One region of the Solibacillus sp. FSL W8-0474 genome, then DNA from elsewhere that is predicted to be linked to it. Evidence: predicted binding sites of a transcription regulator. Region 1 holds the regulator's gene; each other region holds the start of a gene.
What was found. The regulator LexA, encoded in region 1, represses DNA repair genes until DNA is damaged. The targets are predictions, from matches to a motif close to CGAACATATGTTCG.
Positions count from the first base shown of each region.

Region 1 (4,223 bases):
TGCTTACCTTGTGAATTTAAATAGTCCAGATCTTTACGAATTTGTTCTAATAATACGTCCAAAATTTCTCCTCCTAATACTTTAATACCTTCTGATTCATATCATTCCACAAACTAAATAAATCATAATAAAAAGCCACGCTCAAATGAACGTGACTCTTCTGTAATACTTTAGTTAATTTTTATAATTGCTATAGAATTCCTGTAATTGTGTTGCGATATCTTAAGGACAATTTTAATCTTCAAAATGCTCCATATATTCAATATATCGTCTATGTACTGTTGCTTTACTAATGGGTATACCCAAGCCTGATATGGTAGTGGCTATTTCAGCAAACGTTAAGCCTTTTTGACGGAGCTGAACAATTTCTTCAACTGGTACATCCTTTCGTTCGCGACCTTCAATATTCCCACGGTTTTTTAAATTATTTTGGGGTTGATACCCGTTTTCTACTGCTCGACGCATTCCCCGACGAATTTTAGCATTGTGCATACGTCGCTGATACTCTTCAACTACAGCCAATATTTCAAGCAGCATCGTATCCATCTCATTTAACACTACAGGACCAGCATCATTCAATGTATAAACAGTCGCTTCGTATTTTTGTAATAGATGGAGAACTGCCATTCTTGCATTCCCTCGCCCTAAACGAGTTTCGTCCTGAACAAATAATGCTTTGATCTTATTTTCCCTCATATAATCGAGCATATCCAGTAATCCATCACGTTCCACGTCATAGCCGCTATGTTGATCCGTAAAAATCTCTACTTCTTTAAAACCGAATGCTCTTGCATATTTCGTAAGTTCCTCTTGCTGGCGCTGCAACGATGTTTCTTGCGCACTTTTTTCGGTACTGACTCGGCAATAAATTACTGCTTTAGTTTTTTTCATTATTATCTCTCGCTACCTTAATTGTCGACACATCGGATGATTCATTCAACTGAACAATATATTGGGCTTCCTTTTCAACTGGTACAACCAATATTTGTCCTGAAACAACTTTTCCATCTCGTAGGCCGTTTTCTTTTTTCACTTTGTTTATCCAATCATGCGTTGCCATTTTACCACGATAATGGTCTGCAAGCGACCATAAAGTATCTCCTTGTTCGATAGATACTTGTTCGTATAATTCTATATTATTGTCTTTATGGAATATTAATACCAATAATAGAATAGAAAACATGAGAAACATTGATGTGAAGCTGTTTAACTTAATTTTTTTCATAATAAAAACCCCTCTTTTCGAATATACGTTCGGAATGTTTGTTCCCATAATAATACGAACATATGTTTTTGTCAACCGTTTTTTCGAACTTATGTTTGCATTCGTGTTCGCATACTGCTATACTTACACTAAGAAAAATAGCATGATAAAGAGGTGAGTTAGTTGACACAAAAAATTTCCAAGCGACAAGAAGCTATTCTAACTTTTATAAAAGAGGAAGTTCGTTCAAAAGGCTATCCGCCTTCAGTTCGTGAAATTGGAGAGGCAGTAGGTTTAGCTTCTAGTTCAACTGTCCACGGGCATTTAGCTCGATTAGAAAGTAAAGGGCTTATACGTCGCGACCCTACTAAACCGCGTGCCATTGAAATTTTAGATCAAGAAGAGCTACCAATAGCTAAGCAAGGTGTAATTCACGTACCATTAATCGGTAAAGTTACAGCTGGTTTACCTATTTCAGCTATTGAAGATATCCAAGAATATTTCCCGCTGCCCGATGCATATGGATCATCAGAAGATGAGTTATTTATGCTTGAAATAATGGGTGAATCAATGATTGAAGCAGGCATATTAAATGGGGATTACGTTATCGTCAAGAAAACTTCTACTGCAAGCAATGGAGAAATTGTTGTTGCAATGACCGAAGAAGATGAGGCGACTGTGAAGCGTTTCTACAAAGAAAAAACTCATTTCCGTCTACAACCTGAAAACAGTTCAATGGAGCCGATTATTGTTAATCAAGTATCAATTTTAGGTAAAGTAGTAGGGCTATATCGAAATATTCATTAATTAAAAGCTTGCCATTCTAATAGAATCGGCAAGCTTTTTCTTTTTCAAACAAAAAACCCAGCCGAAATCGACTGGGTCCTCCTTTATTTTTTACATGCATTTATAAAACTACTAAATAAACGTTGTGCATAAATATCACCGTTTGGTGCCAACTCTTCAGGGTGCCACTGTACAGCCACACAATATGGATGGGATTCGTGCTCTATTCCCTCAATTATACCGTCTTTTGCAACAGCCGATGTGATCAGACCTTTCCCTAATTTCCCTACTGATTGGTGATGGAAAGTATTCACACGAAATGATTCTTCTCCAAAAATCGCTTTAAACTTTGGTGTTTTCACATCAACAGTGTGGGCTAATTCTCCGCGCTTGGATGGTTGCTTATGTTGGACTATATTTTCTACCTGTGATGGAATATCCTGAATAATCGTACCTCCAAAGGCTACATTCAAAATCTGCTGTCCTCGGCAAATACCTAGAATGGGCATTTGTCTTTTAAATGCTTCATTCATTAATAAAAGATCACTGTCATCACGCTTTCGTACTACACTCCCGATATTACGATGCGGCTCTTCATTAAATAATAACGGATCGATATCCGCACCACCAATTAATACAATACCATCAACAATATCCAATAAAGCCTCAACATTGCCTTTCGTCGCATTCGGAATACAAATCGGAATTCCCCCTGCTTGTTCAATTGATGTTAAATAGACATTATTAATATCCATTTTCTTGTCAAAGTCATACATCGTTAATCCAATAATCGGCTTCATTTTCTATCCCCTTAAAGTTAAAAAATAATTCAAATATTTTAAATTATACTATTATATCGCCTTAAATGACTACAAAAATTTACAAATAAAGGGGCTGCTAAATGCAGACCCTGTTTGACTATACAATTTCAAGTTGTTTTATAAAATATTCCTTAATTTCTTTCCAATTATGGACGCGTGTATATCCTTCTTCTGCCCGATTGTATGGCATTGAATACAATAGTCCTGTTCCTTTAAATGCCGCAAGTTGTCTTGGACTGTCGTCAATTAAATAATCGGTATGTATAACTGCTTTATTTCCGCAAAATACAATATTTTGTGTTTTGATGAATGGAAAATGCTTGATTAGCCAATCATATTTGGCTGTGAATGATCCCGGTACATCCATTGCAGCAGTAGCTATAAAGATTTCATAATGCTCCTGCAGCTCCTGAATGACTTCAATTGCATCGTCATCCAGTAAGTCCAAATCACGGAAATAATCTGGCTCATTTAATAGTGCAAATAGTTTCTTCGCATCTTCACGTGGTAAATCACGCTGCGTAGTTAATAAAAATTCCTCGTCCGTAAAGGAAGTGCCAAAATTCTCATTGTAAGTAATACGTAACTTAGAATAAAAGTCAGCTAAAACCTGGTCCATATCAATCGCAATACTTTTCTTCATATAATTTCCTCCTTGAAATTTCTAATTTAAGTTTATACAATTATATCGTGAAATAACAAGGTATTACTCTCTACAACTAACAACGAACATATTTGCGTTTAAATCCGATACGCCCTTTTTCAACTTGCTTTACAATTTCTGCATACGCGTTTACTTTTCCAGGCTTTTTCCCTTTATGCTTAATTTCTACCTCACCAATATCCTCTGCAATTTGCAACGCCTCATTATGTAATGGCTTAAAAGAAATACCGACAGTCATTACAAAGTTATTCATCGCAACTTGTGTACGTGGTGGTACTCGGTGGATATTTTGTTTTACCTGTTCAAGCATTTCCTTCATTTTCTGAACTGAGAACTCCTCATCTTTTCTATTACCGAGGAGCCAGCAATAACAATGCCAGCCAGCAGACATTTTCAGCTCTTCTCCACTTGCAATCCATTTATCGCTTACTTGTTGGGCAATTTCAGATTCCGCTAATGTAACTGCAACAATATAATCAGATATCATATAAAAATAGGCTTGCTCAATCCATCGATTATAATCTGCTTCCGACATTGCTTTTGAATCTGCGATGATTCCGGCAAAATACATCGCATCATAGTTGCCAGTTGCATATAATTGTTCCGCAAGTTCCTGGTCTATTTTGATTTGCTTAACATATGGTTTCATCGAGCCAATCGTTACACCAAATAGCGGTTCCTTTGCTCCGTTAGACATGTAAATTTTTTTCGTTCGTTCTTTTCCTAATTTTTCTAGTTCATGTATTAT
Region 1 is NZ_JBBOQJ010000001.1:2,549,604-2,553,826, forward strand. It holds gene NYE67_RS12860 (lactate dehydrogenase) at 1-62, opposite strand, end outside; gene NYE67_RS12865 (YneB family resolvase-like protein) at 235-891, opposite strand; gene yneA (cell division suppressor protein YneA) at 878-1,225, opposite strand; gene lexA (transcriptional repressor LexA) at 1,388-2,011, shown strand; gene NYE67_RS12880 (gamma-glutamyl-gamma-aminobutyrate hydrolase family protein) at 2,095-2,790, opposite strand; gene NYE67_RS12885 (5' nucleotidase, NT5C type) at 2,909-3,454, opposite strand; gene NYE67_RS12890 (DNA alkylation repair protein) at 3,531-4,223, opposite strand, start outside.

Region 2 (4,223 bases), 1.8 Mb from region 1:
TTGCAGATGGCGATTAGTTATGTAATGCATCAATTGGAATGATGTGAAGATGTGATGCTCTAATAGAATGAAAAAAGAATATCAGTATATGCAGGACGACCTTGAAATTGTTTATTTCAGGTCGTCTTTATTTTATTATCGGTACAAATGGGACTACGCATAATCAATAGGATTTGATACAATTAATTGTACGGTAGGTGAGAAAATGGATGAAACAATTTTAATTGAAATTTTGAAAGGGATTGGCCGACTTTTTATAAATCCTTTGTTGTATATCGCTATAATTTCTGCAATTTATTTAGGATACCGCAGAGTGAAACGTGAACGGCGATTCTTCAATAGGCGTATACTAGGTGGCTGGTCCGAGTTGAAAAATATGCTAGTAATGGGGTTTGTACTTTCCGTTATTATTTCCGTTTTTAGTCTTGTCATTGGCTTAACGGTCTCACTCGAATTATTAACTTTTGTTTTTGTTGTAAGTCTCGTAGCATTACTTATTTATACGTATCATTTATTGTCACCGGCTATTGTAATGGCCATCGCTTTTTGTATGCTTGCTATTATGCAATGGCAAAATTGGACATATTCTATCGGTCCGCTTGAACTGAATGGTACTGATGCAGTAACAAATCTTGTCATGACAGTACCAATTTTGACAGGTCTTTTGTTAATGGCGGAAGGAATTTTGATTCGCCGTTATGGTAGACGTTTTGCCTCTCCTATTATGGAGACGACTAAGCGCGGATTAAACGGTATCGGTTATTACAGTAAACAGCTTTGGGTATTGCCTGTATTTACAATAATACCTGGTGATGGGATTCAGAGTTTTGCTCCATTTTGGCCGCAGTTTACAGTTGGTGCTGAGCAGTTTTCACTCATTGTCTTCCCGTTTATAATTGGTTTCCAGCAAATGGTTCGTCAAAAGCTGCCGATGAACGTTTATCCTCAAATGGGGCGTTCGATAGTCATGATTGGTCAATTTGTATTGATAGTCGGATTAGCTGCCTATTTTTCACCTGTATTAGGTGCAGCAGCCTTGGCATTGGGAGCAATTTCGCGGACGGTTATAGGGGTTTATTACAGCCGTGCCGAAGATCGTAATAGCTATGCTGTAATGCGTAGTGATAGAGGTGTTATGATTGCAGGGATTTTACCAAATTCGCCGGCAGAAAAAATGGGCCTCTTGGCAGGAGAAGTTATAAAGCGTGTGAATGGACAAGATGTTTATACAGAAGAAGATTTATATAAAGCACTGCAAATTAATGCAGCCCATTGTCGTCTGGAAGTGCTGGATCATGCAGGTGAGTTGCGTTTAGCCCAACATGTTGTACATCGGGATGATAATTATAAAATTGGACTTTTAGTAGTGAACTAGATTATAGAAGGTAAAGAATCCCGTGAAAACGGGGTTCTTTTTTTAAGGTTACATAGAATAATTTATGTTACTATAAAAGTGAAAAAGATCAAAACTAAAATTGTTAAATGCTTCTAGTATTTCATGTTGTGGCAGGAGTGAAGGTTATGTTGGATTGGATGACTATCGACAATGTGGAAATTGTTGTAGAAAAATATAAATTATTAGGTCCCTTTTTCAGTATATTTTTAACTTTTATAGAATCATTTTTACCGATATTGCCTTTATTTATCATCGTTATTGCCAATGCAGCTGCCTACGGACTGTTTTGGGGCTTCTTACTGTCATGGCTCGGAACGGTTGCAGGTTCTTATCTGTTTTTCTTAATGATTCGAAAGTTTGGGAAGTATCGAATCTTCCGTCGCATAAAAGAACAAACCCAAGTTAAAAAACTGATTCATTGGGTAGATATAAGAGGATTTACGCCATTATTTGTATTGCTATGTTTGCCATTCACACCGGTTGTTGTGGTAAACAGCGTGGCCGGTCTCTCAAATATTAAGAAAAAGTATTACTTTTTAACACTATTTATTTCTAAGCCAATTATGATTTTTTTAATTAGTTATTTAGGTAGTGATTTACGAGACATTTTAAAGTCACCGGTAAAAATTATTATATCGATTGTCATTGTATTGATCATTTGGGCTATCGGTAAATTTATCGAACGGATCTTAAATAAGCGTGTAGAGCGCGACTTGCGTGAAATTGAAAAACTTAGAAGAAATAAATAATATGTAATGATCAAACCTTGTTTTTTGCAGTTGTGTAAAAGAACAAGGTTTTGTTTTATGAATGCCATTAATGTACGAACATGTATTCTTATATTATAATAGATTAACAAAGATAAATGAGGTGAAATTATGACATTACGAGTCATTTCGGGTCGGGCAGGTACGGGGAAAACAGCTTTTATTCACCGCGAGATTGTGGAGGATTTAAAAACAAATTTGTTTGCCAATCCAATTTTTATTTTAGTACCTGACCAAATGTCATTTACAACAGAGTATGAACTGACGACGAATTATGACATAGAAGGCATGATGCGGGCGCAAGTTATGACATTTAAGCGGTTGGCATGGTATGTACTGCAAAATGAAGGCGGCATTGCACGTGAGCGTATTGATGGCACAGGGTACCGCATGTTATTACGCCGTATTTTGGAAGAACACCAAGAAGAATTTTTACTTTTTAAACGAGCGGCCGGTAAGCGTGGTTTTACGAAGGAAGTCGAACAAATTCTAAAAGAATTCAGTCAGTACCATATTGATGTGGAGACAATTGAGCCACTAATTGATTCACTTAGGGAAAATGGAGCGAGCGAAGTACTGCTCCATAAATTGCATGATTTACAAATTATATTAAAGCAGCTACATGAGCGTATTGGAACGGAATATATTGACGGAGACGGCTACTTTCCAATGCTAATCGAACGCATTCCGAAGATGGAAAGCTTGCGGGATACCCATGTGTATTTAGATGGGTTTGTTTCATTCAATGGACAGGAAATGTCGATCTTAAAAGAGCTTTTAATTTATGCCAAGCGTGTCACAATTGTGCTGCCATTGGAGGACCCCCAGGCTGATATGCTCGAAGGATCTGTATTTTACAGGGCCGCCATGACATATGACAAAATAAAGCATGAACTGCAAAAGCTGCGTTTTGAAAAGGGAATCGACATTGAAGAGGAGCCAAGAGTTCATCTCGAAGTAAATTACCGTGCAAAAAATCAAGACTTGCTGCAAATTGAACGAAGCTTTGACAAAGTTATTGACGCTCCGATTGAATCGACAGGACATGCGCAAATACTGGAAGGTGTAAATCCACGAGCTGAAGTGCAAGGAATTGCCCAGGAAATAAAGCAACTTGTCTTAAAAAAGGGGTTGCGCTATAAAGATATCGGGATTATGTACCGCCAGGCGGATGTATATGAGGCAATTATCGGTACGACCTTTATGCAATACGAGATTCCTTTTTTCTCAAATGAGAAACGGGCGATGCTGTATCATCCGCTTATTGAATTTAGTCGATCTGTGTTGGAAATTATCACAACAAATTGGAAGTATGAGCCGATATTCCGGAGTATTAAAACGGATCTTTTCTTTCCGTATGGAGCGAATTTAATGGCAATGCGGGACAGAGCCGACATTCTTGAAAATTTTGTCATTGCAAAAGGGATTGTCCATGATCGATGGCTAAACGAAGAAGTTTGGCATTATCGTCGTTTTAAATCTTTGGAAAAAGTAAATTCGATACAGACAGAAGATGAATTGGAACATGAACAGCTTTTAAAGTCAATTCGGGATTTAATCCGCGAACCGGTTTTAGCATTGCAAAACCGCTTGAAAGGTAAACGGACAGGCCGTGAAATTGTAGTGGCATTGTACGAGTTTATGGAAAAACTGGATATTTATAAAAAACTTTTAAAAATGCAGGAACAGGAAGAACTGAAAAATGCACTTCATCATTCACTGGAACATGAGCAGGCTTGGAATGGCTGGGTGCATATTTTAGAGCAGTTTGATCTCATGTTCGGCGACAAAATTATGCCGTTGGAAGAAGTGGCACAAATATTAGATGAAGGCTTTGAAACACTGCAATTTTCAAGTGTGCCTCCAACATTGGATGAGGTGACAGTTTCAACCGTTGAGTTTGCACGCTTTGATAATAAAAAGGCGATTTTTGTAATTGGTGTCAACGATGGTGTCTATCCGATGCGTATGGATGCAGGGGGATTATTATCCGATGATGAGCGGGAAGCCTTTGAAAAAATTGATGTTGAATTGGCGCCGGGTATAAAAAGTAGGCTGCT
Region 2 is NZ_JBBOQJ010000001.1:771,553-775,775, forward strand. It holds gene NYE67_RS03740 (S41 family peptidase) at 1-42, shown strand, start outside; gene NYE67_RS03745 (PDZ domain-containing protein) at 206-1,375, shown strand; gene NYE67_RS03750 (TVP38/TMEM64 family protein) at 1,522-2,145, shown strand; gene addB (helicase-exonuclease AddAB subunit AddB) at 2,275-4,223, shown strand, end outside.
Region 2: addB (helicase-exonuclease AddAB subunit AddB) is a predicted target of LexA. The motif match lies at 2,221-2,234, and genes of this name have one in related genera.

Region 3 (4,223 bases), 2.1 Mb from region 1:
AATTATCGTATTACCTGAAATGTGGAATACTGGTTATGCGCTTGAAAAATTAGATGCGCTTTCTGATACTAACGGAGAACGTACAAAAGCATTTTTAAGCGGGCTAGCAAAGGAATTGGCAGTACATATTGTCGGTGGTTCCGTATCGGTAAAACGTGACGACAAGTTTTATAATACAATGTACACATATAATCGTGATGGAGAATTGGTCGGCGAGTATAGTAAAGCACATTTATTCCGTTTAATGGATGAGCATTTGTATTTGGAGTCAGGGAATGAGATGAACCGCTTTGCATTAGATGAGCTGGAAGCTGGTGGTGTCATTTGTTATGACATTCGTTTCCCGGAATGGTTACGCTCTCATGCATTGGATGGTGCAAAGGTATTGTTTGTACCGGCACAATGGCCAACGCCGCGTATCGATCATTGGAAAGTTTTATTACAGGCCCGTGCTATTGAAAATCAGTGCTTCGTCGTGGCGGTAAATCGCATCGCACGTAAAGTGGAAAATTTCAACGGGCAATCGATGATTATCGGTCCATGGGGCGAGGTTCTTTGGACAGGTGCAGAAGATGAGGAGCTGGCAATTATTGATGTTGATTTTTCGAATGTCGATGAGGTGCGCGGACGAATCCCGGTTTACGAGGATCGCCGCCCGGGTCTTTATGAGAAAGTAATAAAAGAATAAATTTTTGAAGCGTACCAGGTAGCTATTAACGGGTTCGGTTGATAGGGAGAGAACAGTAAAAACATAACATTTGGGGACACAATTCGCATATTAATTGGTGTCCCTGTTTTTGTTATTATAACAACATTTAGATGCTTTATATGGTCAAATTGACACACCATTTGGCTTAAGAATTAGCATCAGCGCATAAATTTATGTTCCTTTGTTAATTCCATTGTCAAAACCATTGCTAATTATATTTATTTGAATGTCATTTTTTAGAAGGAAGTTAATGAATAGTTAAAATATACTGAATATTATGTAATTATGCAAAGTTGAAGAGGAGGATTTAATTATATGGGGAGAATTATAATTGCAATTATATTAACAATTTTGGGTGGAATTTTCGGAAGTTTTTTAGAAAGCTTTTTAGAACCACCAATCTTTGCAAACAGCATTCCGCTTGCAATTATGGGAGGATTTATTTTAGCAGAGATTCAGCGTAAAAATGATAAATAGAAGGAGATTTTAGTTCAATAAAGATAGTAAAATATTTCGACAAAAAAACGCTCAGAGTGAGCGTTTTTCTTGTTATTTATATAACCCATTTCACTGCTGAAACGTGTGCTGATTAACCTGTTATTTGTGTTGCTAATTGATTTTTCTCTCCATTAACCGAACCTGTTAGATAGATATGGATTCAACTAGAAAATAGAGAGTGGAGATTAAGTTGCATCAAGTGGCGAATAAAAAGTTTAATTGTCTATTAAAATTTCAAGCGACGATTATCGGTGCTTAAGTGACGAATATGTAATACCGATTGACGATTAAGTTTATGAAATTGACGATTAAGTAACTACAGTTGACGAATATGAACAAAGAAGAGACGAATAAAATTCCCTGACCTTAAAATAATATTCAATAGATTGTCTAAAAAGAGCCTAAATTAGATAAATAACGCAAAATATCTGATGAAAAAAATTATCCTTTGAGCAAAGTTCCCCATTACTTACCACTTGCCATCTCACATGTCTCATTTTAATATAAGAACAAATGTTCTCTTTAAGGAGATGAGCTTCATGTATGAAAATGCACCAGAACGCTCGATTATATGTATTGATATGCGCAGCTTTTATGCGAGCTGTATCGCATCGTTAGAAAACTTAAATGTAATGGAAGTGCCAATTGCCATTGTCGGGAATTTTCAGCAAAAGGGAAGCGTCGTACTTGCTGCATCGCCTCCAATGAAAAAGCGCTTTAATATTCGTACCGGATCACGTTTGTTTGAAATCCCGCCACATCCGGACATTCGCCTATTTGAGCCGCGAATGTCACTCTTTATTCGTATGTCGATGGAAATTACACGTTTGTTCAATAATTTCGTTCCAAAAGAGGCCATTCATGTATATAGCGTAGATGAAAGCTTTATCGATTTAACAGGGACAGAAAAATTATGGGGAAATCCTGAAGAAACGGCGCAGTATATTCAACAACTTATTTACAACCAATTTGACATTCCATGTGCAGTCGGTTTTGGACCAAATATGCTCATGGCAAAGCTGGCGCTGGATATTGAAGCAAAGAAAACGGGATTTGCGAAATGGACATATAATGATGTAGCGGAAAAATTATGGCCGATAATGCCGCTATCTACAATGTGGGGAATTGGTCGTCGTACAGAAAAAACGCTGAATCATATGGGTATTTACTCTGTTTATGATTTAGCGCATACCGATTTATCCCTACTGGAAAAACGCTTTGGAGTGTTGGGTAATCAGCTCTATTATCATGCATGGGGAATCGATCACTCGACTGTTGGTGCCCCAATCATGCAGGGGCAAATCAGCTTCGGAAAAGGGCAAATGCTCATGCGTGATTACCGCAGCCGAAAGGAAATTTTAGTCGTACTGCTTGAAATGTGTGAAGACGTAGCAAGGCGTGCAAGGGAAGCAAAGAAAACCGGACGAACGATATCATTGGGACTTAGCTATAGTAAAGATGCTTTCGGAGGTGGATTTCATCGTTCGCGTACAATTGATGAGCCGACAAATGATACATTGAAGATTTTTGAAGTATGTAAACAATTACTCGACGAATTTTACGCAGAACGCCCAGCACGCAAAATTACAATTACATTAAGTAATATCGAAAGTGAATATTCAATGCAGCTAAGCTTATTTGATGAGAAGAGGTGGCGCAACCGTAAGCTCGGGGAAACAATGGACCGTTTACGTACAAAATACGGAACGACTGCCTTATTACGTGCAGTTTCCTATACAGAAGCGGGTACAGCACTTGCACGGTCGACATTAGTAGGCGGACATAAACAATAAGGGAGTGAACGCGATGAACAAAGATAGAGGTGTGATTAAATGGACCGCGATGATGTTACCCGAGCATGTAAAGTTATTGCGTGAATGGCAGGAAGAGGATGCATTGGTGATACAGCCTGAATTGGATGAAGCCCAATTGGAACAAATTAATATAAATTTACAGAGAGCCTATTCAGAAGCTAGCCCCATCCAATTGAAGGTGTGGGAGCAAACAGGCATTTACACAATTACAGGTATTATTCAAAAAGTAAATGTACACGAACAATATGTGAAGCTAACAGACAACCGAAAAATTCTATTTCACAATATTTATGAAGCCATATTGGATGAATAAAATTCCAACTATACTTATCTAGCGGGCATTACCCATTCGGATTTTGTACACGTACAAATGTATCGCTGAAAAAGAATATTCAAAAAATATTGTTTTTTACAAAAGAACACCCTATAATCAATTTCATGGAAATCTTTGAACATCAAGTTTTCATTGTAGATGATTGTGCTTTCCTGAAGGACAATTGTTTTTAGTGAATAAAAAATAATAGATAGAGTTCAGCAATATTTAGGGGTGGATTCATCTTTTAAAGGATAGGGAGGCTTCATCGTGAAAAAAATTATGGTGACCGGTGCTTTAGGTCAAATTGGTTCGGAATTAGTAGAGAAATTGCGTCATACGTATGGCGTTGACAATGTATTGGCAACAGATATTCGAAAAATTGATCAGCATGAAGGTCCATTTGAAGTATTGGATGTAACAGATGGGAAACGCATGCATGCGCTCGCACATGATTTTGGCGCAGATACGATGATTCATATGGCTGCACTACTATCAGCAACAGCAGAAAAAAATCCAGTTTTTGCATGGAATTTAAATATGGGCGGTTTAATGAATGCACTTGAAGTAGCACGTGAGCTCGATATGCAGTTTTTCACGCCAAGCTCAATCGGCGCATTCGGTCCTTCTACGCCAAAGGACAATACACCACAAGATACATTACAGCGTCCAACTACAATGTACGGAGTAAACAAGGTAGCGGGCGAATTATTATGTGATTATTACTATACACGCTATAGACTGGATACGCGCGGAGTCCGATTCCCAGGATTAATTTCTTATGTAACGCCACCAGGTGGGGGAACGACGGATTATGCAGTAGATATTTATTATAAGGCGATTGCAGAAGGTCGCTACACATCTTATATTGCAGAAGGTACTTATATGG
Region 3 is NZ_JBBOQJ010000001.1:470,669-474,891, forward strand. It holds gene NYE67_RS02375 (carbon-nitrogen family hydrolase) at 1-688, shown strand, start outside; gene NYE67_RS02380 (hypothetical protein) at 1,025-1,186, shown strand; gene NYE67_RS02385 (Y-family DNA polymerase) at 1,747-3,000, shown strand; gene NYE67_RS02390 (YolD-like family protein) at 3,014-3,334, shown strand; gene NYE67_RS02395 (L-threonine 3-dehydrogenase) at 3,605-4,223, shown strand, end outside.
Region 3: NYE67_RS02385 (Y-family DNA polymerase) is a predicted target of LexA. The motif match lies at 1,714-1,727, and genes of this name have one in related genera.

Region 4 (4,223 bases), 1.5 Mb from region 1:
CGGCGACTGGCTGTTGGCAGGTTTTTCTAATAACTCTTTAAAAGTTCTAATATATTTTTATTTGTGCTAATAAACTTCCGATTTTCTAATATATCCCAAACCTTTGCTAATAAGTGTTCCCCATTTTCTAATATTCCCATCTGATTTTCTAATATCAGTTGGAGATTTTCGAATAAAGCGAACGACCGTTCTAATAAAAATTTCCAGCTACATTCCCCACCGGTTTCTCCTAACACTATTAATCAAAATGAGCGAAGTCAGGCCCGTTTTCAAATATCACGCAAAGCAAAGTTAATCTAAATAAATTCACAGGCACTTCTCACTTAACTAAACAAAGTCATAAAACCGCCCCTCCCATGCACACCCCCAACAAAAAACAAAAACCCAAGCGAAGGCACTCGCTTGGGTTCACAAATATTATTTTTCTTCTTCGAATAATTCCAGCTCATCGATTTCTTCTTCTGCTGTGTCATTGGCACCGATTGTATAGCCAAGCTCGCCGATTCCGAAATGTTGACGGATTTTTTCTGTTACATCCTCTTTAATTGCAGGGTTTTCTTTTAAGAATTGTTTTACGTTTTCACGGCCTTGGCCAATTCGTTCATTATTATATGAATACCATGAACCGCTCTTTTGGATAATATCCAGTTCTGCACCGATGTCGACGATTTCGCCTTCTTTTGAAATCCCTTCACCGTACATAATATCAACTTCCGCTGTACGGAATGGTGGTGCTACTTTATTTTTTACAACTTTGATTTTCGTTTTGTTACCGATAATTTCTGTACCTTGCTTAATCGCTTCACCGCGACGTACTTCTAAACGGATAGAAGAGTAGAATTTAAGGGCACGTCCACCTGTTGTTGTTTCCGGGTTACCGAACATAACTCCGATTTTTTCACGAACTTGGTTGATGAAAATCGCAAGCGTATTTGATTTGTTAATAACACCTGATAATTTACGTAATGCCTGAGACATTAAACGCGCTTGAAGACCCATATGCGAGTCACCCATTTCGCCTTCAATCTCTGCTTTTGGTACTAATGCTGCTACAGAGTCGATTACGATAATATCAATCGCACCAGAACGTACTAATGCTTCCGCGATTTCAAGTGCTTGTTCACCTGTATCCGGCTGTGATAATAGTAACTCATCTATATTAACACCTAATTTTTGTGCATATACCGGGTCAAGTGCGTGCTCAGCATCGATAAATGCTGCTGTACCGCCGTTAGCCTGTATTTCTGCGATGGCATGTAATGTAACTGTTGTTTTACCAGATGATTCTGGTCCGTATACTTCTACAATACGTCCACGTGGGTAGCCGCCTATACCTAATGCTGCATCAATTGCGATAGAGCCTGATGAAGTTGTCTCCATATGTCGGTTGGAATTTTCACCTAACTTCATAACAGAACCTTTACCGAATTGTTTTTCTATTTGTTTTAACGCCATGTCTAACGCTGCTTTACGATCGCTCAAACTATTTCCTCCTTAAGAAAAAAGCTTTATTTAACTTATGTCTCTATTATACTTGCTAATGAGATAACATTCAAGAAAAAAGCGAACATATTTTCGCTTTTTCTTAGAAACCTTCTGAATGCCTTATTTTCCGCTTCCAAATCTACATTTTTCCACTAAAACTTAAACTAGATTAGCTTTTTGTAACCCAGATTAGCCAGTTCCCTCATTAAATAGCTGAATGTAAATTTAACAGCTCGAATCCGGTTCGTGTTTCGGGACCCTGTTAGCTGCAAACGATATGTGAAAGGCTCATGATCGCCGATACTAATTCCTACCCAAATGGCTCCTGCAGGTAGACCGTCATGACTGCCTGGTCCTGCTGCGCCCGTTAACCCAATACCGATATCTGTATGAAATTTTTCTCGAACTTTCATAGCCATTGCAGCGGCACAGTCACTGCTCACAATGCCATATTCTTCGATAAGATCAGCGGAAATACCGAGCTGTTCTATTTTTGTTTCCTTTGTATACGTTACAACGCCGCCAATTAATGCAGAAGCGACACCAGGAACTTCCGCCAGCTCTGATTGGAACAGACCGGCAGTTAAACTTTCTGCGGCAGAAATCGTTAATTCATTTTCCAATAGCATTTGGACAAGATTAAAGCCTAGTGATTCATCATTAACCCCGTAAAAATACTCTCCGACGATATCCAAAATTTCACGTTTCTTTAATTCAATTAAGCGGAATGCCTGCTGTTCATTTTGCGCTTTCGCTGTAATTCGCAGTGTTACTTCCCCATCTGAAGCAAGCGGTGCAACAGTTGGATTTGTTTGTTCATCCAATATATTCTCGATACGATCTTCCAGTTCTGCTTCCCCAATGCCATAAAAACGCAGTACATGCGATAAAATAACGCCACCATCATGTAAAAGTGCCGCTAACTTCGGCTTCGTTTCGTATTGGAACATTGGCTCAAGCTCTTTAGGCGGTCCTGGTAGCAAAATATAAATGCGGTCACTTTCGGATAAAAACATACCCGGTGCCATGCCATGCTGATTTAGCAGCACATCACAACCTTCCAATACAAGCGCCTGTTTCCGGTTGTTTTCTGTCATAGGACGTTTTTGTTTCGAAAAGAACTCTTCAATCGCATAGAGTGCCGTCTCGTCAAATACTAAATTTCGATCTAAATGCTTTGCAATTGTTTCTTTCGTTAAATCATCCTTTGTCGGTCCTAACCCGCCGGAGAAAATAATTAGGTCTGCACGCTGTTCTGCAATACGGATCGCCTCGAGAAGCCGCGCCTCATTGTCCCCTACAACGGTATGATAATAAACATTAATCCCAAGTTCAGATAGCTGACTTGAAATAAACTTTGCATTCGTATTGGCAATTTGCCCCAATAACAATTCCGACCCTACCGCAATAATTTCTGCATTCATTCAAAGACCCCCTTATATAAAGAAAAACTAGATTAGAAAAACATCCTCTCGTACAAACGTACGGGAATTTGTTTTATCTTAATGGATTCATAATACTACTATTCCTATCCATAAAGAAAATCTAACCTAGTTTTTTGAAATTTATTTATTTTATTTCGAATCCAACAGTACACGACGGTTAATGTAGAAATAATCCCATCCGGACCATACTGTAAAGATAAGGGCAACATAGAGCATAATCATATCAAATGGTATGCCAACTAAAGTAAAAATTGTGTTGTGTAAAATCAATGCGGAGATTGCGACAATTTGGGCCCAAGTTTTAATTTTACCGAGCTGATTTGCGGCCACCACTTCACCTTGACCGGCCAAAATCAGTCGTAAGCCTGTTACTGCAAACTCACGCGAAATGATGATAATGACAATCCAGGCAGGCGCTAATTCGATTTCCACCAATAATATAAAAGCAGCTGAAACGAGCAGTTTATCTGCAAGCGGGTCCAAAAACTTCCCAAAATTCGTCACTAAATTATATTTACGGGCATAATAGCCATCTACCCAATCCGTTGCTGAAGCGAAAATAAAAATCAGTGCGCCTACAAAATAGTTCACTTGCATTTCCGCGCCAAACAGCGTCATATTCCCCCAACCGAAATCAAACATCATTACAATCACAAATACTGGGATTAATAAAATGCGGGAGACTGTTATCTTATTTGGAATGTTCATTTGTTAACACCTTTCATCGAAAGAAAAGAGCCATCTTAATAGATGACTACTCTCCTTGTTGTTCATTCACTAATTTTAATATGACATTTTGCGTCATACGATCTTGTGCATATGTTAATTCTACATCATTTACATATACTTTAGCCACTTTTGAATTTCCTAAACGAATTCTTGCATATCCATCTGCCGTCGAATCGTTTTCAGCAATTTCCCCTGCTTTGTATACACGTGCAGGAATCTGCTCTTGGCGTTGTTCGTTACGAATGCCAACCCAAGTTTCGCCTGACACTTCAACACGAACATTCAATGTATCTGTTCCAGACACTTCAAATGTTGTATCTTCTCCAGAAACAACACCTGAGCTAATTGTTTGGGCAGGTTCAGGTTCTTCTTCAACCGGTTCTTCTACTGGTTCTTCATCTTCTTCGTTGTTTTCCTCTGTATCTTCTACAGGTTTACTCGGTGTTGAGCTTGGATTTTGTTCATATTCAATCGGTTTATTCTCTTCTTCTACTATATCTGGCACACTACCTATTTTTTTCATATAAAGTGTTGTAATGACGATGATAATAACAATGGCAAATA
Region 4 is NZ_JBBOQJ010000001.1:1,095,711-1,099,933, reverse strand. It holds gene recA (recombinase RecA) at 418-1,482, opposite strand; gene NYE67_RS05355 (competence/damage-inducible protein A) at 1,650-2,909, opposite strand; gene pgsA (CDP-diacylglycerol--glycerol-3-phosphate 3-phosphatidyltransferase) at 3,060-3,638, opposite strand; gene NYE67_RS05345 (helix-turn-helix domain-containing protein) at 3,685-4,223, opposite strand, start outside.
Region 4: recA (recombinase RecA) is a predicted target of LexA. The motif match lies at 1,565-1,578, and genes of this name have one in related genera.